DNA from 3 places in the Luteibacter sp. TLI7-4A genome. Region 1 is predicted to be linked to each of the others. Evidence: predicted binding sites of a transcription regulator. Region 1 holds the regulator's gene; each other region holds the start of a gene.
What was found. The regulator FliA, encoded in region 1, starts transcription of late flagellar genes. The targets are predictions, from matches to a motif close to TAAAGTTTNNCNNNCNNNGGCCGATAA.
Positions count from the first base shown of each region.

Region 2: a site for FliA is predicted at 1,170-1,196, ahead of ACR9Y6_RS06615 (GGDEF domain-containing protein). Genes of this name have one in related genera too.
Region 3: a site for FliA is predicted at 4,370-4,396, ahead of ACR9Y6_RS03875 (GGDEF domain-containing protein). Genes of this name have one in related genera too.

Region 1 is NZ_JBPGWO010000001.1:2,285,358-2,293,102, forward strand. Features, by position in the region: gene ACR9Y6_RS10035 (ParA family protein) at 1-628, opposite strand, end outside; gene motD (flagellar motor protein MotD) at 625-1,536, opposite strand; gene ACR9Y6_RS10045 (flagellar motor protein) at 1,533-2,273, opposite strand; gene ACR9Y6_RS10050 (chemotaxis protein CheA) at 2,275-4,371, opposite strand; gene ACR9Y6_RS10055 (protein phosphatase CheZ) at 4,379-5,020, opposite strand; gene cheY (chemotaxis response regulator CheY) at 5,030-5,431, opposite strand; gene ACR9Y6_RS10065 (RNA polymerase sigma factor FliA) at 5,463-6,194, opposite strand; partial or broken gene ACR9Y6_RS10070 (P-loop NTPase) at 6,361-7,065, opposite strand; gene flhF (flagellar biosynthesis GTPase FlhF) at 7,120-7,745, opposite strand, start outside.
Region 2 is NZ_JBPGWO010000001.1:1,509,848-1,517,592, forward strand. Features, by position in the region: gene ACR9Y6_RS06605 (GNAT family N-acetyltransferase) at 1-9, opposite strand, end outside; gene ACR9Y6_RS06610 (CorA family divalent cation transporter) at 127-1,089, shown strand; gene ACR9Y6_RS06615 (GGDEF domain-containing protein) at 1,336-2,406, shown strand; gene ACR9Y6_RS06620 (alpha-ketoglutarate-dependent dioxygenase AlkB family protein) at 2,746-3,369, opposite strand; gene sodC (superoxide dismutase [Cu-Zn] SodC) at 3,377-3,907, opposite strand; gene ACR9Y6_RS06630 (pseudouridine synthase) at 4,000-4,698, opposite strand; gene ACR9Y6_RS06635 (class I SAM-dependent methyltransferase) at 4,695-5,753, opposite strand; gene ACR9Y6_RS06640 (protein adenylyltransferase SelO) at 5,807-7,360, opposite strand; gene ACR9Y6_RS06645 (hypothetical protein) at 7,495-7,745, shown strand, end outside.
Region 3 is NZ_JBPGWO010000001.1:862,959-870,703, forward strand. Features, by position in the region: gene ACR9Y6_RS03860 (hypothetical protein) at 1-471, opposite strand, end outside; gene ACR9Y6_RS03865 (RNA polymerase sigma factor) at 473-1,027, opposite strand; gene ACR9Y6_RS03870 (vWA domain-containing protein) at 1,044-2,768, opposite strand; gene ACR9Y6_RS03875 (GGDEF domain-containing protein) at 2,825-4,336, opposite strand; gene ACR9Y6_RS03880 (DUF427 domain-containing protein) at 4,589-4,966, shown strand; gene egtB (ergothioneine biosynthesis protein EgtB) at 4,990-7,209, shown strand; gene pgaD (poly-beta-1,6-N-acetyl-D-glucosamine biosynthesis protein PgaD) at 7,357-7,745, opposite strand, start outside.

The sequences.
Region 1 (7,745 bases):
TCACGGCGTCGCCGTACTGCTCGCGCAGCTGTGCAAGGCAGGCCCGCGAGGCATGCGTGCGTGCATCGTAGAGCGTAGGCACGATCGTGCGCGGCATGGGCTTCCCACGCGAGCGCTCGATCATCGACAGGCTGCGCAGCATGCGCTCCAGGCCGGCGAGTGCCAGCGCCTCGGTCTGCGTCGGCACGAGCAGCCGGTCGCTGGCCGCCAACGCATTGACCATCAACACGCCGAGCGTCGGCGGGCAATCGAGCAGCACGTGGTCGAAATCCGGCGCGAGTTCGGCCAGCGCGTGGGTGAGGACAAGACCCATGCCGGGACGCGTGCCGATCTGCCGGTCGAGGGTGATCATCGCGGCCGACGCGGGCAACACGCTGAGGCGATCCCATGGTGTCGCGTGCACCAGCGTGCGTACGGGGAGGGGGTTGCCACCGACGCCGAAGAGGTCGTACACGCTGCCATGTGCCGCGCCCTCGACACCGATGTATCCCGACAGCGATGCATGCGGGTCCATGTCGACCAGCAGCGTACGCCTGCCGGATTCCGCCATCAGGCTGCCCAGCGCGACGGTGGTGGTCGTCTTGCCCACGCCGCCTTTCTGGTTGGATATGGCCCAGACCCGCATCATCGGGCTTCCACGGCGGAGAGATCGACACGGTCGGCGTCGCTGTAGAAGCGCGCCGGCGCGGCCTTGTCGCTCATGACCACGATCAGTACGCGGCGATTGCGATTGCGCCCCTCGTCCGTCGCGTTGTCGGCCGTGGGCCGGAATTCGCCCCAGCCGATGATGCCGACACGATGCGGGTCGACGCCGGTCGTGGTGAGCAGGCGTGCCACGGTGGCCGCGCGGGCGGCCGACAACTCCCAGTTGGAGGGAAACGTGGCCGTCGCGATCGGGGTGTTGTCCGTATAGCCTTCCACGCGCATGGCGTTCGGAAAGGGCGAAAGGATGCCTGCGAGCTTGCGCAGCACATCCTCCGCGGGCGCCTGCAACTTCGCCACGCCGACGGGGAACAGGATGTCCGTGCGCACTTCGATCTCGAGCCAGTCCGGGGTCTTGCGCACGCTGACCATGTTCTTGTCGATCAGCGGTTTCATCGCACGCTGCACTTCATCGGCGATCTGGCTGAGGCTTGCGGCCTCGGTCTTGCCGATGGCCGTGTTGGCCGCCGTGGCCGTGTTGATGCTCGCCGCTTCCTGGCGATCCGGCGCCGCGCCCTCGTGGCCGGGAAGTGGCAGGTTGCGCGGCGGGATGGGTACCTCGATCTTGGCGATCGGCGCCGCCGTGGGCGCGCGCGACTGGTTCGGCAACGGCACCTGGGCGGCTGGCGTGGCTTCGCGAATCGGTTCGATGACCTTGCCGGTACCGTTGAACGCCTCGTTGATCGACTGCGCCATCACTCGGAACTTGGTCTCGTTCACAGCGGAAACGGCGTACATCACCACGAACAGCGCGAGCAGCAAGGTGATCAGGTCGCCGTAGGGTATCGCCCAGCGTTCGTGATTGATGTGTTCTTCGTGATGCCGCCGCTTCACGAGAGGAACCCCTGCAGCTTGCTCTCGATGTGCCGGGGGTTGTCGCCCTGGGCGATCGAGACGAGGCCTTCCACCAGGATCTCGCGCATCTGCGAACGGCGGCGGGCCAGGCCCTTCAGACGCGATGCCATCGGCAACGCCAGCAGGTTGGCCAGGCCGATGCCGTAGATCGTCGCGACGAAGGCCGCGGCGATGCCATGGCCCAGCTTGCTCGGCTCCGCGAGGTTCTGCATCACGGACATCAGGCCCATCACCGCGCCGATGATGCCCATGGTCGGCGAATACGCGCCGGCGTTCTCGAATACCTTGGCGGCCTCGATGTCGGTGTGCTCGCGCGCGAGCACTTCCACTTCGAGCACCGAACGCATCGCGTCCGGCTCGGTGCCGTCCACCAACAGCTGCAGCCCCTTGCGGATGAAGGGGTCGGACTCGCGTTCGATCGCGGGTTCCAGGCCGAGCAGGCCGGTGCGGCGGGAGATTTCACTCCAGCCGACGATGCGGCTGACGAGGTTTTCCGATTCGATGTCCGGTGGACGGTAGACCCAGGGCAACATGCTCAAGGCGCGCTTCAGCACGGCGCCGGGCGTCTGCACCAGCAGGGCGGCGAACGTGCCGAGGAAGACGATGACGAACGCGGCCGGGTTCCACAGGGCATCGAGGCTAGAACCCTTCAGGATGGTACCCACGATGATGACCACGAAGGCCAGGATCGTTCCGACGACGCTCACGATATCCATGTCAGACCGCCATCCTCAGTGTAGGCAACACCTGCCCGTTGTCGTCGGCAAGGCCGGCGAGGTCGAGCACGAGCGAGATCCGCCCGTCGCCGGTGATCGTCGCGCCGGCCACGCCCGGGACATCCTTCAGGAAAGGCCCGAGCGGCTTGGCCATGACGTCTTCACGGCCCAGCACTTCGTCGACGAGGCAACCGAGCGTCTGGTGGCCGATTTGCACCACGACCACGTGGCCGCCCTTCCCCGCCGAACCGGCCCAGCGGCCGAGATCGACCAGCGGCAGCGCGCGCTGGCGATGCGCCGCGACGATGCGGCCGTCGAGCTCCTGGACCTTGCCGGGAACGAGTTCGAATACCTCGGCCACGTTGGATAGCGGCAGTGACAGCAGCCGATTACCCACGCGCACCATCAACACGCGCAGGATGGCCAGCGTCAATGGCACCGACAGGCGCACGGTGCTGCCATGGCCCACGCGTGAATCGATCGACAGCGTGCCACCGAGTTCGACGATCTTGGTCTTGACCACGTCCATGCCGACGCCGCGGCCGGAAATATCCGAGACCTGGCTGGCGGTGGAGAAACCCGGTCGGAACACGATCTCGTAGCACTCGCGCTCGTCGAGGCGCGCGGCCTGGTCCTCGTCCATCAGGCCTTTCTCCACCGCCTTGCGGCGCAGGACCTCGGGGTCCATGCCCTTGCCGTCGTCGGTGACGGTGATGACGATGCGGTCGCCGTACTGCCCGGCCGCGAGGCGCACGGTGCCCGCGCGGGACTTGCCTTCGCCGACGCGGACATCGGGCATCTCGATGCCATGGTCCACGGCGTTGCGTAGCAGGTGCACCAACGGATCGGCAAGCGCCTCCACCACCGTGCGGTCGATATCGGTTTCCTCGCCCTCGGTGACCAGTTCGATTTCCTTGCCGAGTTGCCGGGCGAGGTCGCGGACGATACGCGGAAAACGCGAGAACAACTTGCCTACCGGCTGCATGCGCATGCGCAGCACGGCGTTCTGCAGGTCTTCCGCCACACGCTCGAGTTCGCCGATGGCACGTTCCATCGGGTCGTTCGTGCCACGCGGGGCGAGGCTGGTGAGGCGATTGCGCACGAGTACCAGCTCACCCGCGGCATCGACCAGGCCATCGAGGCGATGGGTATCGACGCGGACCGTGGTGTCGGCGGTGGAGGCGCCGCGTTTCTCGGCAGCCGCCGGGGCCGGCTTCGCCGCGACCTGCGCGGCGGGTGCTGCCGGGACAGGCTTGGACGAGGCGGCGGGCGGCGCGACCGATGCGGAGGACGTCGAGCCCGCCATGGCGGGGCCACCTGCGGCGCCCGGGGCCGCCGTGCCATGGAGGCTGTCGAGCAAGGCTTCGAATTCGTCGTCGCTGATCGCGTTTCCGTCGGCGGGCGAAGCGACTGCCTGGGCCACGACCGGTGCAGGACCCGCGACGGCAGGCGCGGCCACGTCGGAAACGGATGGAGTGTCGGCCGTCGCGTCGGCACCGGGGGCACCCGTGCCATAGAGCGAATCGAGCAGGGCCTCGAACTCGTCGTCGGATATCGTGCCCGACGGCACGGAAGCGGGCTCGCGGTCGCTGCGCGCGGCGTCGAGCATCGCTTCGAATTCGTCTTCGATCGGGTCGTACGGCCGCGCCTGCGCGGGAGCGGCGGCTGGCGCGCTGGCGGGCGTGGCCAGGGCCACCGGCGGCGCGGAGGCCGCACGGCCCGGAATCAGCAGGCGGTCGAGCAGCGAACGGGGCGCCGCCTCGATCGGCAAGCCGCCGTCGGCGGCGCGCATCATGTCGTTGAGGAGATCCAGCGACTCCAGCAACGCGTCCATGAAGCCGGCGTTGAGCACGATCGAGCCATTGCGGGCCTCGTTGAGGAGATCCTCGCCCCGGTGGCAGAGCTCGACCATCGGATTGAGGCCGAGGAAGCCCGCACCGCCCTTCACGGTGTGGAACGCGCGGAAGACCGCGTTCAACAGTTCCATGTCGTTCGGCGACGCCTCGAGATCCACGAGCTGTTCGCCCAGGCTCTCAAGCAACTCCCGCGCCTCGATCAGGAAGACGTTGAGCAGCTCGTTGTCCAGCTCCACGCTCATACGGCGCTCAGAACCCGAACTCGCTGAGGAGGCGATCCACTTCGTCCTGGCTGACCTTGTCGGCGGCCGGCGCGGCACCGCCCGCCAGCGAACCGGTCAGGCGAACCAGTTCCACCAGGGAGGATTCGACCTTGGCCATGAAAGCCTCAACCTGGGCCACGCGCTGGCCGGAGAGATCCTGCCAGGACTGTGCCTCCACCATCTCGCCGAAGCCGATGTCGCAGCTCTGCGCGAAATCGCCCACGCGCACGGCCAGCGCGGTGGCGTGGGTGGCGAAGGCCGGGTCGGCGTGGTCGAGCACCAGCACCTCGTCCGCCTGGCGCGCGAGGGCCTGTGCCTGTGGGCGCAGCTTCTCGCTGAAATCGAGCGTGCGGTGCGCGGCCTGCGAACTCATCTCGAGCACGTCGCGCAGGTGCTTGCGCGCATCGCTCATGTTGCCTGGCACGCCGTCGTGCGAAATATCGGCGGCGAGGCGGCGGGCGGACTCGTGCAGGTCGCGCGCGAGATGGCCGAGCGCCATGAACAGGTGTTGCTCACGGGTACGCAGCAGCTGGTCGAGCGCCTGCTCGAAGGAGACGCTGTCGTCGGCGTCGAGCAGTGCACGCAGTTCGGGAGCCACATCGTGGCCGCTGGAAAGCATGGTATTCATCGTCATTCCTTAGCCCGCGGCCGCGGCGAGTCGTTCGAAGATCTTGTCGAGTTTTTCCTTCAGCGTGACCGCCGTGAATGGCTTGACGACATAGCCGTTCACGCCGCTCTGCGCCGCCGCGATGATCTGGTCACGGTTGTTCTCCGCCGTGACCATCAGTACAGGCATGGCCTTCAGCGCCGCGTCGGCACGGATCGCCCGGAGCAGGTCGATGCCGGTCATGTTCGGCATGTTCCAGTCCGTCACGACGAGGTCGAACGGCTGCGCGCGCAAGAGCGCGAGCGCCGCGTTGCCGTCCTCCGCCTCCTGGATGAGGGTGTTGGTGAATCCCAACTCCACCAGGAGGTTCCTCACGATGCGTCGCATGGTGGAGAAATCGTCCACCACGAGGATCTTCATGTTCTTGTCCAAAACTCGTCTCCGCCTTGCTACCGCGCGTTCGTCAATGCTTGTCTTTCCAACCCGACATGCGTGCGCGGAGTCGAATGAGGGCCTGGCCATGGATCTGGCACACCCGCGATTCGCTCACCCCCAGCACCGCACCGATTTCCTTCAGGTTGAGCTCTTCATCGTAGTACAGCGACATGACCAGCTTCTCGCGCTCCGGCAGCCCGTCGATGGACTGCGCCAGCGCGTCACGCAGGCCTTGCTGCTCGAACAATCCATCCGGGCCCGCGGCATCCGGGTCGACCACGTCGATCGCGGCGCCTTCGTCGCCTTCCGGCGCCGTGAGGCTCAGCAACCGCGCGCTCGCCGCGTCGGCCAGGATCTGGTTGTACTCCATGGCGTCGATGCCCAGCCGCTTCATCACTTCCGCGTCTTCGGCGTCGCCACCCGTCTCGTTCTCGATCTGCCTCGTCACCTCCGCGACCTCGCGCAACTTCCGGTGGACGGAGCGCGGGGTCCAGTCCGTCTTGCGCAGTTCGTCCAGCATGGCGCCACGTATGCGGATGCCCGCATAGGTTTCGAAGCTGGCCGCGCGAGTCGGCGAATAATTCCTTGCCGCCTCGAGCAGTCCGATCATCCCGGCCTGCATGAGGTCGTTCGCATCCACGCTTGGCGGCAGCCGGCCCATCAGGTGATAGGCGATCCGGCGCACCAGCGGCGCGTGGTTCTTGACTAGTTGATCCGCCGGGATACGCGTGATCTCGAGATATTCGGTCGCGACGCTCACAGTGGCAGCCCTCCCCCAGATGGGACCGTTCGGCGAAAAAGCCGATGCGGCCCTGTGCCCGGGGTTCGGGTTCACCCCATGTATCGACCGACCTGGCCAGATTCTTGAATCCGACCGCCGATCGGCTGCTCGGCCAGGCGTCGACCACCGCCGACTGGCGGCGGATGGCCTGGCGCAGGTACTCGTCGTGCGGAACCATGCCCATGAAATCCAGGGACACGTCGAGGAAGCGGTTTGTCACCCGGGACAGCTTCTCGAACAGCTGGCGGCCTTCCTGGGCGTGCCGGACCATGTTGGCGACGATGCGGAAACGATTCACGTCGAACTCGCGGCTCATGACCTTGATCAGCGCATAGGCGTCGGTCAGGGAGGCGGGCTCGTCGCAGACCACGACCACCACCTCGTCCGAGGCGGCGGCGAACATCGATACGCTGTCGGAAATCCCGGCGGCGGTGTCGACGATCAGGTATTCCGGTGGCAGCGGATATTCGTCGAAGGCGCGGATCACGGCCGCGTGCTCGATGTTCGGCAGCTGCGCCATCCGGCGCGTGCCGGACGTGGCGGGAATGACCTTCAGGCCGTGGGCGGCCTGGAGGATCAGGTCCTCGATGCCGCACTCGCCCTCCAGCATGTGGCCGAGGTGACGGGTGGGCTGGAGGCCGAGAAGGACGTCGATGTTCGCCATGGCGAGATCGGCGTCGAGGAGGACGACGTCACGGCCGCCCATCGCGAGCGCCATGCCGAGATTGACCGCCACCGTGGTCTTGCCCACGCCGCCCTTCCCGCCTGCGACGGCGATGCTTCGGGTGGGACGGCGGTCGGCCAGCCAGTGGAGTCCGGCGGCCTGGGTGGAATCGACGTGTGTGCTCATGAAGGAAGTCACTGCCGTAAGTGTTTGCGGTTGCCGGGAAAAGGGTGGGCGCGGTCAGGCCAGGGCCGGCGCGGCGATGCCGAAGCGCTCGGCGAGCAGGGCGTCGTCCGGTTCGTCGTTACGCTGCTTGAGCAACTGGGCCGCGAGGCAGACCAGCTTGCGCGCATCGGCCGAGGCGATGTCCTCGGGCACGCGCTGCCCATCCGTGGTGTAGTCCAGCGGCATCCGGTGGCGGATGAGGGCCGAGAGCGCGCCGCCGATCAGCGGTGCCTCGTCGAGCTTGGTGAGGATCGCGCTCTGCGGCGCCAGCGGCGCGTAAGCGCGGATCGCGTTGTCGATGGCCTGGGCCTGCGCATTGGCGGCGAGCACCAGGCACACGCGCACGTCCGACGTGGCGCGCAGTGTCTCGAACTGCTGCTGCAGCTTCGGGTCGTTGCCGGCGAGGCCGGCCGTGTCGACCAGCACGGTGTGCTTGCCGCGCAACTGGAGCAGCACGTTGCGCAGGCTGGTCGCGTCGTGGGCGTTGAACACGCGCACGCCGAGCAAGCGGCCGTAATGTTCCAGCTGCGCGCCGGCACCGATGCGGTACTGGTCGGCGCTGATCAAGGCGACGTTCGATGCCCCATGGCGCAGCACGGCGCGGGCGGCGAGCTTGGCGATGGTGGTGGTCTTGCCCACGC
Region 2 (7,745 bases), 780 kb from region 1:
ATCGCTCATCGGTATCTCTCCTAGTCCGGCAGCCGGCATCGCTGGCGTCAAGCATGCGCGTGTTCGGCCATGCGTGTCATCACCGGCGTAGACTCCTCCCAGCCCAAGCCAAGGACACCCGCGCACGTGCTGATCATCCACGAACATGGCAAGTACACCGGCCCCGTCCGCTGGACCGCGGGCATGGCCAAACCCAATGCCCCCATCTGGGTGGATCTGCTCGATCCAAGTGAAGACGAACGGCGTTGCGCCAGCGAGATCACCGGCCTGCGCATCCCACAACGTAACGACGTGGTGAGCCTGGCGCTATCGAGCCGCATCCGCACCGACGACGGCGCGATGTACCTGTCGATCCCGTATTTCGCCGACTCGCCGGACAATCATCATCCCGGCCCGGTAGGCATCGTGATCACCGGCCATGTCTTGATGACCTTGCGTTTCGAGGAGTCGCCCGCGTTCGAGCTGGCCAGCGAAAGCTGCCAGGAGCACCGCTGGGAATCCAGCGCCGATGTGCTCGCGACGTTGATCGAGGCGATCGTCAACCTGGCGGCCAAGCGCATGGAAGACGTGTCCGCCGACCTGAAGCAACTCTCCGACCGGATATTCACGCCCGAGCGGATCGGCACGCCGGCACTGCGCAACTGCATGCTGGAGGTCGGTCGCCTCGAAGGCGAGCAGGCGCGCAATCGCTCCTCGATGCTGGGCGTGCAGCGGATCGTATCGTTCTTGCGCGCGAAGAAGCCCGAGTGGATGTCCGACGACGTCGAGGTTCGCCTGCGCGTCGTGGAGCACGACCTGCGCACGCTCGACGAGTTCGACGACCAGGTCACCAACAAGCTGCAGTTCCTGCTCGACGCCAGCCTCGGCTTCATCAGCACCGACCAGAACCACGTGATGAAAGTGCTCACCGTCACCTCGGTGGCCACCATTCCTCCGGTGATCCTCGTCGGCGTGTGGGGCATGAACTTCAAGAAGATGCCCGAACTGGACTGGACCTTCGGCTATCCCATGGCCCTGGGAGCGATCGTGGTCAGCATCCTCTTGCCTGTGCTGTTCTTCAAATGGCGCGGGTGGCTGGAAGGCGACTGACTAGCGCAACGGTTCATGTTTGTGAAGACACCAAATCGATGACTGCGTCACGATTTTCGACATCCGTTCGCGTTTTGCCCTAAAGTCGGCGGCTTTCCAGCCGCTAACCCCTCCAGGGAGTCACCGGCAGGAAGTCCGGTTCGACGCACACACGGGGCCGCCTGGCGTGCCCCACTCGGGGGAGGGAGTGCCGGTGCAAGTCCATTATCCACGTCGCGACGATGCGTTCGCGCGGAAGCCATGCGCATGAAAGCGCCGTGGCACAGCCCTGCTGGCGTCCTGCCCGAATCGCGCCTGCTCGCTTCGGTGGCCGAGTTCACGCACCACCGCGACATCGACGCGCTGGACCACAGCATGGTGCTGTCGCTGGCCGAACTCATCGCCGTCAACAGCGTCACCCTGTGCAAGCGGGGCGAAAACCCGCAGCATCCCGTGGATTCGATCGTCGTGTGTTCGCGCAAGCCCGATGGCGGCTTCATGATCGAGGCGCTCGATCCTGCGCGGGAGGGTGATCCCGTCGACACCCTCGTCTGCGCCATGGAGACGCTCGAGGCGATCAGCGACATCACCGACGACGGCAACAGCCGGCTGGTCATCCCCATCCAGCGCGAGCACACCGCCATCGGCGCACTGATGCTCGAGGCCCCGGATTCCCTCGACGACGTTCGCGCGATGGTCGAAGGCTTCGCGCGCATCTACTGCAACTACATCGCCCTGCTCAACGAGAGCGAGCGCGACAAGCTCACCGGCCTGTACAACCGGCGCAGCTTCGAGCAACGCCTGCAGCGCCTGCTCACCCTTCAACGCCAGAAAGCGCGCGGCGCGGTGCAGGACGGCGAGGACAAGCGCCAGCCGGTCGAGGAACCCTCCCGGCTTTACCTGGCGATCCTCGATATCGACCATTTCAAGCGGATCAACGACACCTACGGCCATGTCTACGGCGACGAGGTCATCCTCATGCTGGCCCAGCACATGCGCGCGAGCTTCCGCCAGAGCGACGTGCTGTTCCGCTTCGGCGGCGAGGAATTCGTGATCCTGCTCGCGGCTCAGGACGAAACAGCCGTCCACCTCGTCCTCGACCGGTTCCGCCAGTTCGTGACCGACCATGCGTTCCCGCAGGTGGGCCACGTCTCCGTCAGCATCGGCTATGCGCGCATCACCGAGAACGATTACCCCGAGATCGTGCTCGACCGCGCGGACAAGGCGTTGTACTTCGCCAAGCAGAACGGCCGCGACAGCGTGCACGGCTACGAGTCGCTCACCCGCCGGGGCGAACTGGCTACGCCGGTGTCATTGGGCAGCATCGATCTCTTTTGAGCCTGCTGTGGGTGGGCTCGGCTTCGCCCTCGCATTCGTTGTGTGGTGTGGCGGGGAGCTGTCGGGCCCTCGACCCTGCGGTGGGCTGGTGGGAAAGAGCGACGCTCACCGCGTGTCGCTCGCCGCACCCGGGTGGGTGTTTCACCCGGAACCCCCGTTGTGGGAGCCGACCTTGTCGGCGATCCCGCGGCAGCGGGCCAGATTGAGGCAAGCACCCATCGCCGACAGGGTCGGCTCCCACAGGCATCCTTTCCCGAGCGACGGTGCAACCGGAGCGACGAGGGTGACGGCCGACGGCTCTGCCCCGCCCCCAACCGCAAAGCCGAGCCGAGTGAACAACTAAGAAATCTTCTTCCGCGACCCATATCGCCTGCTAGCCGCCTTACCCTCTGGCCGGACGCGAAAAGCCAGGCTGATCCGCGGTCCTACCTTGCCGCGCATCTTCGGGATGCCGTGGTCGTAGTGGAATTGCGTGGCGTAGCTCATCGTGAGCACGCTGCCCGGTTCCATGTCGATGTCGAAGCTGCGCCGGGGTGCGTCGCGTTCGCGCAAGGTCATGCGCCGCGTGGCGCCCAGGGAAAGCAAGGCGATGGGCTCGCCCTCCGCCAGTTCCTCGATGTGATCGTTGTGCGGCGCCACGCTGTCGCGGCCGTCGCGGTAAAGGTTCAGGCCCACCGAGGTGAAACGTACGCCCGTGAGCGCGATCACCTCGCGCGCCGCCTCAACGACGACGGGTGGCAAGGCAGGGTCGTCCAAAGCGTAATGCTGGAGCAGCCGCGGCACGTCCACGGCGCGGCCGTACATCGCACGCCTCTGCGCTTCCCAGGGGATGTCCGCCAGCAGGCTCGCGAACCAGTCGGCGGCACGCCCGGGTGGAATCACGCCGGGCTCATACGCGAACCGCCCGTGCTCGTCATCGACGATCACGAGCGGTTCGGGGGCGAAGAGACCGCCTTGGGACATGGTTTCCTTACTGGACGACGCCGCAGGCGATGCGTGCGCCACCACCACCCAGGGGTGCGGGCTGATCGGAATAATTGTCGCCGCCGGCGTGGATCATCAAGGCATGGCCCTTCAGCGTCGCGAGCTTCGTCAGGCGCGGCGCGGTCACGGCCGTGGTGTCGGTGCCATCGGCGCCCACGGTGATCTTGGGCAGGTCGCCCTCGTGGCCCATGGAGGATTCCGGCCCCTCGTGCTTGCCGGTGTGTCCGGGATCGTAATGGCCGCCGGCCGCCAGCGCGGCGCCCTTCTTGCCATCCTTCTCGCCCGGATCGCAGCTGGGTTTCTCGTGCAGGTGGAAGCCGTGCTCACCCGGCGGCAAGCCCTTGAGATCGGGAGTGAAGACCAGGCCACCGGCACCTTCGGTGATCATGACCCTGCCGACCGAGGCGCCCGTGCCGTCGGCGGTGACGAGAGTCATGGGCACCACGATGCTCTTGTCGGCGGCCTGGGCGGCGACGCACACACACAACCCGGCCGCGGCGATGACGATTCGTTTCATCTTCGTATTCCTATGGGAGCGAGGTAACCCGGGGATACTGCACCCGATGTGCAGGGAGCGTCCATAACGAACCCGCCGAAGCCGATACGGCCTCAGCCGAAGATCCTGGCCGTGTCTTCCGCTGTCAGCAGGCGCCATTGGCCGGAAGGCAGGTCGTCCAGCGACAGGCCGCCGAGCGCGATGCGCTCCAGCGTCGCCACGTGGTTGCCCACGGCCGCGAACATGCGGCGCGCCTGGTGATAACGCCCCTCGGTCAACGTGAGCCGGGCATGGCGCGGGCCGAGCACCTCCAGCGCCGCGGGCTCCAGCGGTTCGGTCTCGCCCTCAAGCATCAGGGTGCCGGCGGCGAAGATCGCGGCCTCGTCGCCACGCAGGTCCTCGGCCAGCGTCGCCTCGTATACCTTCGCCACCGCGGCCTTCGGCGAGATGATCCGGTGCAGGAGCTGTCCGTCGTCGGTGAACAGCAGCAGCCCCGACGTATCCCGATCCAGCCGGCCCACGGTCGACAGCACCGGATTGCGCAAGGCGAAACGCGGCGGCAGGAGGTCGTAGACCAGCCTGCCCACGTCCTTGCGCGAACAGGTGTAGCCGACGGGCTTGTTGAGCATCAGCAACATCCCCTGCGGTGGATCCAGTGGCTCTCCCTCGAAGCGCACCTCGGCATGCTCGACCTTGTCGTCCGCATACAGCACCTCGCCCGCCGCATCCGTGACCAGCCCCTCGCGGAACATGGCCGCGACCTGTTTGCGGCTGCCATAGCCGAGATTCGCCAGGAGGCGTACGAGTTTCATCGGCGGGGGTCCTTTGCTTCGATGACCTTGAAGCCGTCGCGTTCGACGACGGTGCGCACACTGGCGAAGCTGGCGTCGAGCGCCGCCTCGTAGGCCAGGTGCCGATTGGCGACCATCCAGAAGCGACCGTGCGCCACGAGGCCTTTCGCGGCGGCGGCGATGAAGGCGCGACCCAGTTGCGGGTCGTCGGCGCGCCCCTGGTGGAATGGGGGGTTGGACACGATGGCGTCGTACCCGGCGTCGATACCGTGGGTGACATCGTGCCAGCGCACGTTGCCGGCGACGATGCGGCCGGCGCGGGCGATGGCATCGGCGAGATTGCGCCGGGCGGGCTCCAACGCGCGTGCCTCGGCCTCGTAGAGGTCCACGGCCGAGACCGCCGCGCAGCGCTCGACGACCTCGCAAGCGAGATAACCGAAGCCAGCGCCGAGGTCGGCCACGCGGCCGGAGAGGTCGGACGGCAGGACGCTCGCCAGCAAGGCCGACGCGGTGTCGATGCGATCCCAGGCGAACAGGCCGCGACGACTCACGAAACGCCCGCTTTCAATCGGCTGCGGCGCGTCAAGTGCGAGCCAGCCGGCAAGCAGTGCCGGATCGGCGACGGCACCCGGACGTGTCCAGAACACGCGGCACTTGTGCTTGGACAACTCGCCCACGCCACCGGCCAACAGGGCGAGATCCGCCTGGGCGGTCCTGGCGCCTTCCGCGTTCGGCACGCTGGCGACGACGACGCCGCCGGAGCCAGCCAGCGACATCGCCTGTGCGAACAAGGCCCGCGATTCCTCGCGCTGGCGGGTCGGCAGCACCATCACCACGCCGAAACTTCCCTCGGGAACCTCGGGCGACACGTCGAAACCCGACCGTGCCAGGGCGTCGGCGGCCGGCTTGAACGATTGCTGCAAGATCCAGCCCGGGCGCCTGCGTTCGCGCAGGGCGAAGCCATCGCGCGCGCGCAACATCAACAGCCTGCCATCGGCCGGAAAGGCCAACACGCCCGTCGCGAAGGGCACGAACAGGGCATCGAGGGCGGCGTCGGAAGCGGAACCGGCGGACAACGCGATGGACCTCGACGACGTGAAGGAACCGGCGATTCTAGCCCAGGGGCCGCTCAGCTGCTGCAGGAGAGCATCGAACAGCCCACGCGTTCACGCGCCCAATCCGGCCGGCGCCCGGCAAGGTGTTCCCTGCCCGGCTGCTCGTCATAGGGCCGGCGCAGCGTATCGAGCAATTCGAGGATGCCGTCGTCGTCGCCCTGCTCCGCGCGGTCGATCGCCTGTTGGGCGAGGTAATTGCGCAGCACGTAGCGCGGATTGCTCGCGTGCATCAGGGCCAGCCGCTCCGTGTCGGGCGACCCCTCCTCGCGTACGCGGGCCGCGTAGCGCTGCAACCATGCCTGCAAGGGGCCATCGATCGCGGCCCGCTTCGCCTCGTCGTAGAACGACGCCCCGACGCTTCCCACCCGTGGGGCGGCGAGATCCAGCGCCGCGAGGTCGCGATAGAAGATCGTCATGTCCATCTCCCCGGCCAGCAACAAGCCGCGCAGGTCGGCCACCAATGCCTCGTCGCCTTCGCGCGCGCCGGCGAGGCCCAGCTTCGCGGCCGAGAAGGCGGCGTCGGTGGCTTCGAAGGTTTCCACGTAACGGTCCAGCCCCGCCTGCAACGCTTCCACGCCCTCGAACAGCGGCGACAAGGCCTGGGCGAGCCGTTGCAGGTTCCAGTAGGCCACCTGGGGCTGCTGGCCGAAGCGATAGCGACGGTGCGCGCGATCGGTGGTGTTCGGCGTCCAGTCCGGATCGAAATGGTCGACCCAGCCGTACGGGCCATAATCGATGGTGAGACCGAGGATCGACATGTTGTCGGTGTTCATCACGCCGTGCACGAAGCCCACGCGCATCCAGTGCGCCATGAGCCTCGCGGTGCGCTCGCACACTTCCATGAAAAAGGCGGCGTAGCCCTGTTCGCCGGGAAGACCGGCGAACTCGGGGTAATGCGTGGCGAGGGTGAAGTCGGTCAACTGGCGCAGCAGGCCGATATCGCCGCGCGAGGACGGCAGTTCATACGAGCCGAAGCGCAGGAACGAAGGGGCCACGCGGCAGACGATCGCGCCCGGCTCCGGTGCCGGGTGGCCGTCGTACATCACATCGCGCACCACGGCCTCGCCTGTCGCCACGAGCGACAGCGCCCGCGTGGTCGGCACGCCCAGGTGGTGCATCGCCTCGCTGCAGAGGAACTCGCGGATGGAGGATCGCAGCACCGCGCGTCCGTCGGCGCCACGCGAGTACGGCGTCCGGCCGGCACCCTTCAGTTGCAACTCCTGACGCCCGTGCCGCTCCGTCAGCACCTCGCCGAGGCCGATCGCCCGGCCATCGCCGAGTTGCCCGGCCCAGTGGCCGAACTGGTGTCCGCCATAGGCCATCGCATAGCCGGTCATGCCGGGCCAGCGGGCGTTCCCCGAGAAGACGTCGGCAAAACCGGGCGCCCCGGACGGGATGCCCAGCATGCCGGCGACCTCGCCCGCGACCGCCACCGTCCGCGGCGCCGGCACGGGCGTCGGGTCGACCCAGGAGAACGCGGCCCCGGCCACCTGCCTGGGCCGGTTCGACGTGTCGGGATCGGCCGGCAACTCGCGGACGAAGGCGTTGTCGAAGCGGAGGTCTGTCATCGGGGGAACCAGCTGGCACGTTGTGACCGATATTCGGGCGATCGTGACGCATGCAAGCCTGCCGCCACGTCTACGGAGTAGGAAGCCGCCAACTCGTGCACACTAGCGCCCCCGATCACCCTGCTCCGGACCCCATGCGCCCCTTCCGCTCCCTGGCCACCCTGCTCGCCCTGACGCTGGCCTGCCCCGCCAGCGGCGAGCCGGCGAGCGTGCCGCGCAGCGACAAGACGCTGGTGGAGATCATCAACGCGACGATGGGCACCCTGCCCAACGCGATGGACTCGTTATCGAGCAAGGTCCCGGGCGGCCTGCACCCGACGGCCGACGCTCCGCCGCAGATTGTCCGCAGCATGCCCTTCGTCACCCGCGACGGGTATCGCGTCAG
Region 3 (7,745 bases), 1.4 Mb from region 1:
TTCCGTTTTCATCGCGTGATCGGACACGGCGCCGAAGGCCCGAGGGGCCGGTTTGGACACGGCCGATGACTTGGGTGCCGGTGCCGAACGCCGCGCCATCCTCGCCGGGGGCGTCGCAGGTGCCGCCTCTTGCAGGACGACAGGAGCGCTCGCTTGCACGGGCACGTATGCGGTGGACTCGATGTGCTGCGCCGTGGGAGGGGGAGTGGGAAGCGTCGCCGCCACGTCGGGGCGGCTGTCGCGCAGTTGCCACGCCAGGCCGGCGGCCAGCACCAGCACCGCCGCCGATCCCAGCGCGATGGGCCAGCGTGCCCGGCGTCGGCGGGCCGGTACCGCACGATCGGCCTGCGCGAGCACCGCCGCGTCCAGCGCGGGGTCGGGCTCGGTCCTTGGCAGGCGCGCGTACAGCGCCGCGAGTTCGCGCTCGTCGGGCAGGTCATCGTCGTGGGGTGGTGGCGTGTTCGGGTTCATGTCATTCGGCAACGAGTTCTCGTATCCGTGCCATGGCGTAGCGGAGCCGCGATTTCGCGGTTTCCTTGCCCACTCCGGTCACGGCGGCGATGTCCTCCAGGGATAGTTCGTTCTCCATGCGTAGCACGAAGGCCGTTCGTTGTTCGTCGGGAAGGCTTTCGATCGCGCGTTGCATGCGCCGGCGCAGTTCGAAATCCGAAAGGGCGTGATCGGGTTGCTCGCGTTCCGGAGCGGCCTGTGCGGCGAAGACCGCCTCGGCCTCTTCGGCACCGGCCCGTGGACGCTGCCGCCGGAAGCTGTCCACGGCCAGGTTGTGCGCGATCTGGAGCAACCAGGTGCTGAACTTCGCCTCGGCGCGATAACGCTGGCGCGCGACGATCACTCGGCTCCAGGTCTCCTGGAACAACTCGTCGGCGACCGCCCGGTCTTTCACCGTCTTCAGCAGGAACCGATACAACGGGCCCTTGTGCTTCGCGTAAAGCTCCCCGAACGCGGCCGCGTTCCCGCCCGCCCAGGCGAGCATCAGCCCGCCGTCGTCGGTAAGGGGAGCATCCATGGACGGGGAGGTTACCTTATCGCCGCGGGGATTCCGCGACAGGCTCGGTCGACATCCCGCCGGCCATGCTCGCCAGCCTCGACATCTCCGCGCGGTAGCCGCCTTCGTCCTTGCCCTGCGCGTCACGCGCCAACTCGGCGACCTTGTCGTAGCCGAAGCCGTCCACGTACTTGCCGCCGCGCAGGTTCTCCGCGAACGCCGCCACCGCCGCGGCGAAACGCAAGCGCTCGCTCGCTCGCCCTGCGATGTCGGCGGACAAGGGCTGCTCGACAAGCCGGCTCGCGCCGCCATCCGGCGCCTTGTAGCGCAGGCGGAGGAAACCGAGTTCACCGGATGCGGGCGTGTCTTTCGCGGAGGCGTAACGCAGCGGATCGACGCGTGCGCCCTTGGAACCTTTCAACGTGATCTCGTACAGCGCGGTGACGCGGGCACCCGCGCCGATCTCGCCCGCATCGACGGCGTCGTTGTTGAAGTCTTCGCGTGCGAGGACGCGCTTCTCGTAGCCGATCAAGCGGTACTCGGCGACGACTCCCGGGTTGAACTCCACCTGGATCTTCACGTCCTTGGCGATCGTCATCAGCGTCGCCGACATCTCGTCCACCAGCACGCGACGCCCTTCGCCGAGGTTGTCGATGTAGTGGTGGCTGCCGTTACCGGCGTCGGCCAGTTCCACGGCCATTTCGTCGTTATAGTTGCCTTCGCCGAAACCCAGCGTGGTCAGCGCGATGCCGCTCTTGCGCTTTTCCGCGATGCGGTCTTTCAGGGCCTGCACGCCGACGGTGCCGACGTTGAAGTCGCCGTCGGTGGCGAGGATGACGCGGTTCACGCCGCCCTTGATGAAGCCCTTCGCCGCCTGCGCATAGGCGAGGTCGATGCCGGCGGCGCCGTTGGTGGACCCGCCCGCGCCGAGCGCGTCGATGGCCGCGGCGATCTTCGCGTGTTCGTCGCCCGGCGTGGAAGGCAAGGCGACGCAGGTCGCGCCGGCATAGGTCACCAGCGAGATACGATCGGCCGCGCGCAGCTTCGGCACGATCTGCTTCAGCGAGGCCTTGAGCAGGGGCAGCTTGTCCGGCTCGTCCATGGAACCGGACACATCCACGAGGAAGACGAGGTTGGCCGGGGGAATCTCGCTGGCGGGCACGCTGTATCCCTGGATGCCGATGAGCAGCAGCTGGCGCTCGGGATTCCATGGCGCGGGCGCGAATTCCGTCGTGACGCCGAACGGCTTCGCGCGACTCGTCGGCACCGTATAGCCGTAGTCGAAGTAGTTGATGAATTCCTCGGTACGGACGGCGTCGACGGGCGGCAGGCGGCCTTCGTCGAGCATGTGCCGCACGTTCGTATACGAGCCGGTGTCGACGTCGATGCTGAAGGTCGACACCGGGTCGCTGGCGGCGAGATGGACGGAATTCGGCGTGCGATGCGCGTAGTTCTCGCGGTCGACGGGCAGGTAGGGTGGCGCGATCGCGGTGGCGTAACCGGTTTGCGCCACGGATTCGACCAGCGCCTGTGGTGCGGCCTTCGTCATGGCCGGCGGTGTGGGTGCGGCGGCCGGAGCGGCCATCGCGTGCGCGAGCATCCGCCGAACCGGCATGCCTTGGCCAGGCTGGCAGCCGTTCTCATCGGCCGGCGGCGGTGACGTGTCGTGCCGCGCGGCGAAGGCATCGCCCGAGGCGGCCACCCCGGCGGTGGCGACCAACCCGGCGAACAGGAGGGAAAGCGTGACGCGGAGCGTATTCATCGTGCATGGCCTCGTGGGTGACATGACGGTGAAACGCAGGGAGGGATGGATCGGGGTTAACCGGTGTGACGCGATTCGTTCAGCCGGGTCGGATCCGCCCGCGGTTCCTCGCCCGCGCTCACCCGGTTCCGGCCGGTCTGCTTGGCCCGGTAGAGCGCGCGGTCGGCCGCATTGAGCAGGTCCAGCGGGCCGCCATGCGCACTCACCTGCACGTGGGCCACGCCGATGCTGATGGTGACCACGCCGAAGGGACTCGAAGGATGGATGATCGCCAGCGCCTCGACCTGTGCCCGCAGGTCCTCGGCCAGGGCCAGGGCGTCGGTAAGGCGGGTGCCGGGAGCGATGACGGCGAATTCCTCGCCACCGAACCGGGCGACGAAATCTCCCGCGCGGACGCCGCGTCCGATAAGTCCGCCGACGAGGGAACGCAGGCAGTCGTCGCCCGCCAGGTGGCCGTAGCGGTCGTTGTATTCCTTGAAGAAGTCGACGTCGATCATCAACAGGGAGATCGGTTCCTGTTGGCCCGGGCGATGCCATTCGCGCAGGAGGCGCTCGTCGAGCGCCCGTCGGTTGGCCAGGCCGGTGAGGCTGTCGACGAAGACCAGTCCTTGCAGCTCGTCGCGGCTGCGCGATAACCGGTATTCCTCCTCGACCAGGCCGACCTGGGCCAGCGTGCCGCGCAGGCCGATGCCGATCACGGCGGCGATGGCCCCCACGATGCCCAGCGTGGGATAGCCCGGGATCACCATGAGCCCGAAACCCAGCACGCTCATGGCCAGGAAGGTCGGGCTCGCGCTCAGCACGAAGCGCACGAGGTAGACCGGCGGATGCCAGTGCCGCCTCGGCTGGCGCATTGTCGCCGTGACGAAGAGTGCGAGGAAGGGCAGGTCCAGCAACGCGTCCCAGGGCGACGTGCCGAATTCCGGATGTCCACCCAGCGCCACATAGTGGTTGTAGAAGTAACCGGAAAGCGCATAGGTGACGAAGAACGCCGTCACGCCACGAAAGAAAAAATGATCGTCCGCGCGGTCGGTCGCCAGGTAGCGCAGCGACGCGGCCAGCGCGAGGCAGGCGTTCTCGAAGTCGAGCATGTAGGCGATGTCGATCGCCTGCTGCGTCGCCATCGCGCCCTGCACCGACACGATGGAGAACGTGCGCACGTAGAACAGTACCCCGAGCAGGGCGGCCAGGATCAGGTCGATCGTGACGGCCCATTTCTTGCGCGCCGGCACGGGAGCCGACGAGACGGCCACCAGCACGGGCAGCACGTACAGGATGTAGAAGAACATGCTGTCGCCGGGCGCCGGGTTGGAGTTTTCCAACACGTAGTTCTGCCGGGCGGACAGCGACATGCCCACGGTCCACAGGGCGAGGCTGGCGAACAGCAACCACCAGCGCCGGTCACGCGGCGGCCCCGAGCGGCGCCAGGCCGATACCACGCTGCCGAGCGCCAGCGCCGCGACGGTAAAGAAGCACACATAGGAGACTTCCATGCCCCCGGAAGGCATGTTCGCCAGTGCGATCACGTGGACCAGGACGATGGCCACCGCGACGATGACTGCTTTCATGGCGTGCCTCCCCCTGCCTGCAACGCAATAGTCATATCGGCGGGGACGGCGGGAAGTTGAGGTCCATGAACGGATGTTAAGCCTGGGGCGGACCAAGATGTGAAGGTACTGACGGACCGGGGCGGCGGTTTTCCGGTCCAAGACCCCAATCTTTGCCTATCGGTAATCTCACCTGTTCCGGGTCGTCGTCTTGGATTCCCTGCGTAGGGGTCGCAGGATGTCAGCCTGATTTCGTCACCGAAGGAGCGTGCCATGTCCTCACATCCCGTGAAGATCCCCGGCCCCGACCATCCCATCACGATCGCGCCGGCGGGTGGCAGGGTGGTGGTGCGTGACGGCGACCGGGTCGTCGCCGACACCCGCGACGCGCTCGTGCTCAAGGAAGCCAGCTACCCGCCCGTGTTCTACATCCCCCGTGCCGATGCCGACATGGCCTCGTTGCGCCGGACCGAGCACCATACGCATTGTCCTTACAAGGGTGAAGCCTCGTATTACAGCCTCCCGGGCAACGAGGAAAGGGCGATCAATGCGATCTGGACCTACGAGGAGCCGCACGAGGCGGTCTCGTCGATCCGCGGTCACCTCGCTTTCTATCCCGACCGCGTGCGCATCGAGCACACGCCCGGCTGACCGCCCCGCCACGGAGCCCATCCATGCAAGCTTTCGTCGACACCACCTGGGCGCCAGGCGCCGCCTCCCACCGCGCCGGCACGAGCGCGACCCGCGCCGGCACGAGCGCGACCGCCGCCCGATGTCAGCCCGGCCTCTCGCTCCGCGAACGTTACGACGCCGTGCGGGCGCGTACCGAGGGGCTCGTCGCGTCGCTCGGCCCGGAGGACATGGTCGTCCAGTCGATGCCCGATGCGAGCCCCGCCAAATGGCATCTGGCGCACACGACATGGTTCTTCGAGACCTTCCTGCTCGGACCGAACGTGCCCGGCTACGACGTCTTCGATGCCGAATTCGGGTATCTCTTCAATTCCTACTACGAAGCCGTCGGCCCGCGTCATCCGCGACCGTTGCGCGGCTTGCTGACCCGGCCGTCGACCGATCGCGTGATCGCCTATCGCCATCACGTGGACACGCATATGCGGACCTTTCTCGCTGGCGCGATAGGCCCCGAGCTGGAAGCGCTGCTGCGGCTCGGCTTCGCCCATGAGGAACAGCACCAGGAACTGCTGGTGATGGATGTGCAGCACCTGTTCGCGCAGTCGCCGCTGAAACCGGCCTTCGATCCGGCATGGTCCGCGCCGGCACCCGGTCCGACAGGCCGGTTCCGCCCGGTGGGCGGTGGGCCGGTGCGCATCGGTGCCGTCGACGAATCCTTCGCCTTCGACAACGAAGGTCCCAGGCACACGGTTTGGCTGGAGCCGTTCGAGATCGCCGACCGCCTGGTCACCAACGGCCAATGGCTGGCCTTCATGGCGCTCGGCGGCTATCGCCGCGCCGACCTGTGGCTTTCCGACGGATGGGCTCAGCGCCAGGAGGAAGGATGGGAATCGCCGCTCTACTGGCAGCACGACGGCGAAGCCTGGTCGCACATGACTCCCGGCGGCTGGCGGCCGGTCGATCCCGACGCGCCGGTGACCCATGTCAGTTACTACGAAGCGGAGGCTTTCGCGCGCTGGGCCGGTGCACGTCTGCCGACGGAAGCGGAGTGGGAGCACGCCATGCGTACACGCGACGACCTGGAGCAGGTCGACGATGTCGCCTGGCAGTGGACGGCCAGTTCGTACTCGCCGTATCCGGGGTTTCGCGCGGCGGACGATGCGGTCGGTGAGTACAACGGGAAGTTCATGATCGGCCAGATGGTCTTGCGTGGTGGCGCCAGCGTCACGCCGTCAGGGCACGCACGGATCTCGTACCGTAATTTCTACCGGCCCGGGCAGCGCTGGATGTTCAGCGGCGTGCGCCTCGCGCGCGATCCCGCGTTCACGCCGGATGGCGACCGCCTGGCCTTCCTGCGCGACACGCTGGCCGGGCTGTCCTCGTCACCGAAGACCTTCTCGCCGAAGTACTTCTACGACGGGGCGGGGTCCGACCTGTTCGAGGCGATATGCGTCACGCCGGAGTATTATCCGACGCGCACGGAGACGGCCTTGCTTCATGAGATCGCTCCTGCGCTCGCCGCAGGTATTTCGCAAGGCGCCGTGCTGCTCGAATTGGGCAGTGGGGCCAGCGACAAGACGCGGATGCTGCTCGACGCCGCGCCCTGGATTTCCGCCTACGTTCCGGTGGATATCAGCGCCGCCGCGCTGGATGGCGCGGTGACTCGTTTGCGTGAGGCGTATCCGTCGCTCGCGGTGCATCCGGTGGTGGGTGATTTCACCCACGCGATCGAGGTTCCGAAGGCCTTGGCGGGACGTCCCGTCGTGGCGTTCTTCCCTGGTTCCACGATCGGCAATTTCACGCCAGCGGAGGCCATCGCCTTGCTGCGTTCGGTGCGGGAACGGCTCGGGCCGGGTGCGCGCTTCATCGTGGGGGCGGATCAGGTCAAGGACGTGGACGTGCTGCTCGCCGCCTATGACGATGCCGCCGGCGTGACCGCCGCGTTCAACCGCAACGTGCTCGTTCGCATCAACCGTGAACTCGACGGCGATTTCGATCCCGAGGCGTTCGAACACCGCGCGGTGTGGAACTCGGAACTCGAACGCATCGAGATGCACCTGGTGAGCCGCGAGGCGCAGCGCGTGACGGTCGCCGGTCAGTCGTTCGCCTTCGCCGCCGGCGAGTCGATCCACACGGAGAACTCGCACAAGTTCACGCCGGCGTCGTTCGCATTACTGGCGGAAGCGGGTGGGTGGCGGATCGAGAAGGAATGGGTGTCGGCGGCGCCGACGTTCGGGGTGTTTTCCCTGGTGGCGGCTTCGTAGGGGATCGCGGTCCGGCCGCGTTCCACCGGCTACGAGCATCGCGGCCGAGGCCGCTTCCCACCCTGTGTGCCGCTTGCAGGGTGGGAGGCTGCTTGCAGGGGGTGGGCAGCTGCTTGCAGGGTGGGAAGCGCCCTGGGGCGCGATCGCTCACCGAACCTCGATCACCTTCATGTAACCCCCATCCGAAACGCTGACCACCGAGCGCCGGTGGCCCTGCATCTTCACCGCGTCGTCCACCGAGGCGCCGATCGCAGAAGCGGTCTCGGCCACGCCCACCGGCTTGTTGCCGCGACGCTTCTGCTTTCCCGCGAAGCGGGCGTGGTTGTAGCCCGACCAGCTGGTGAATACGACGGCACAGGCGATGGCCACGATGAGGATGACGTTGATATCGCCGCCGTCGCCGATCGGACCGAGCACGTGCAACTGCAACCAGGCGCTGCGCACGCCGAACGCCCACGCGCCCAGGGTGAGCAAGGGCAGCCACAGGAAGACCCAGAACAGCCAGGCGAAGATGGTGACGGTGGTGAACACCGCCT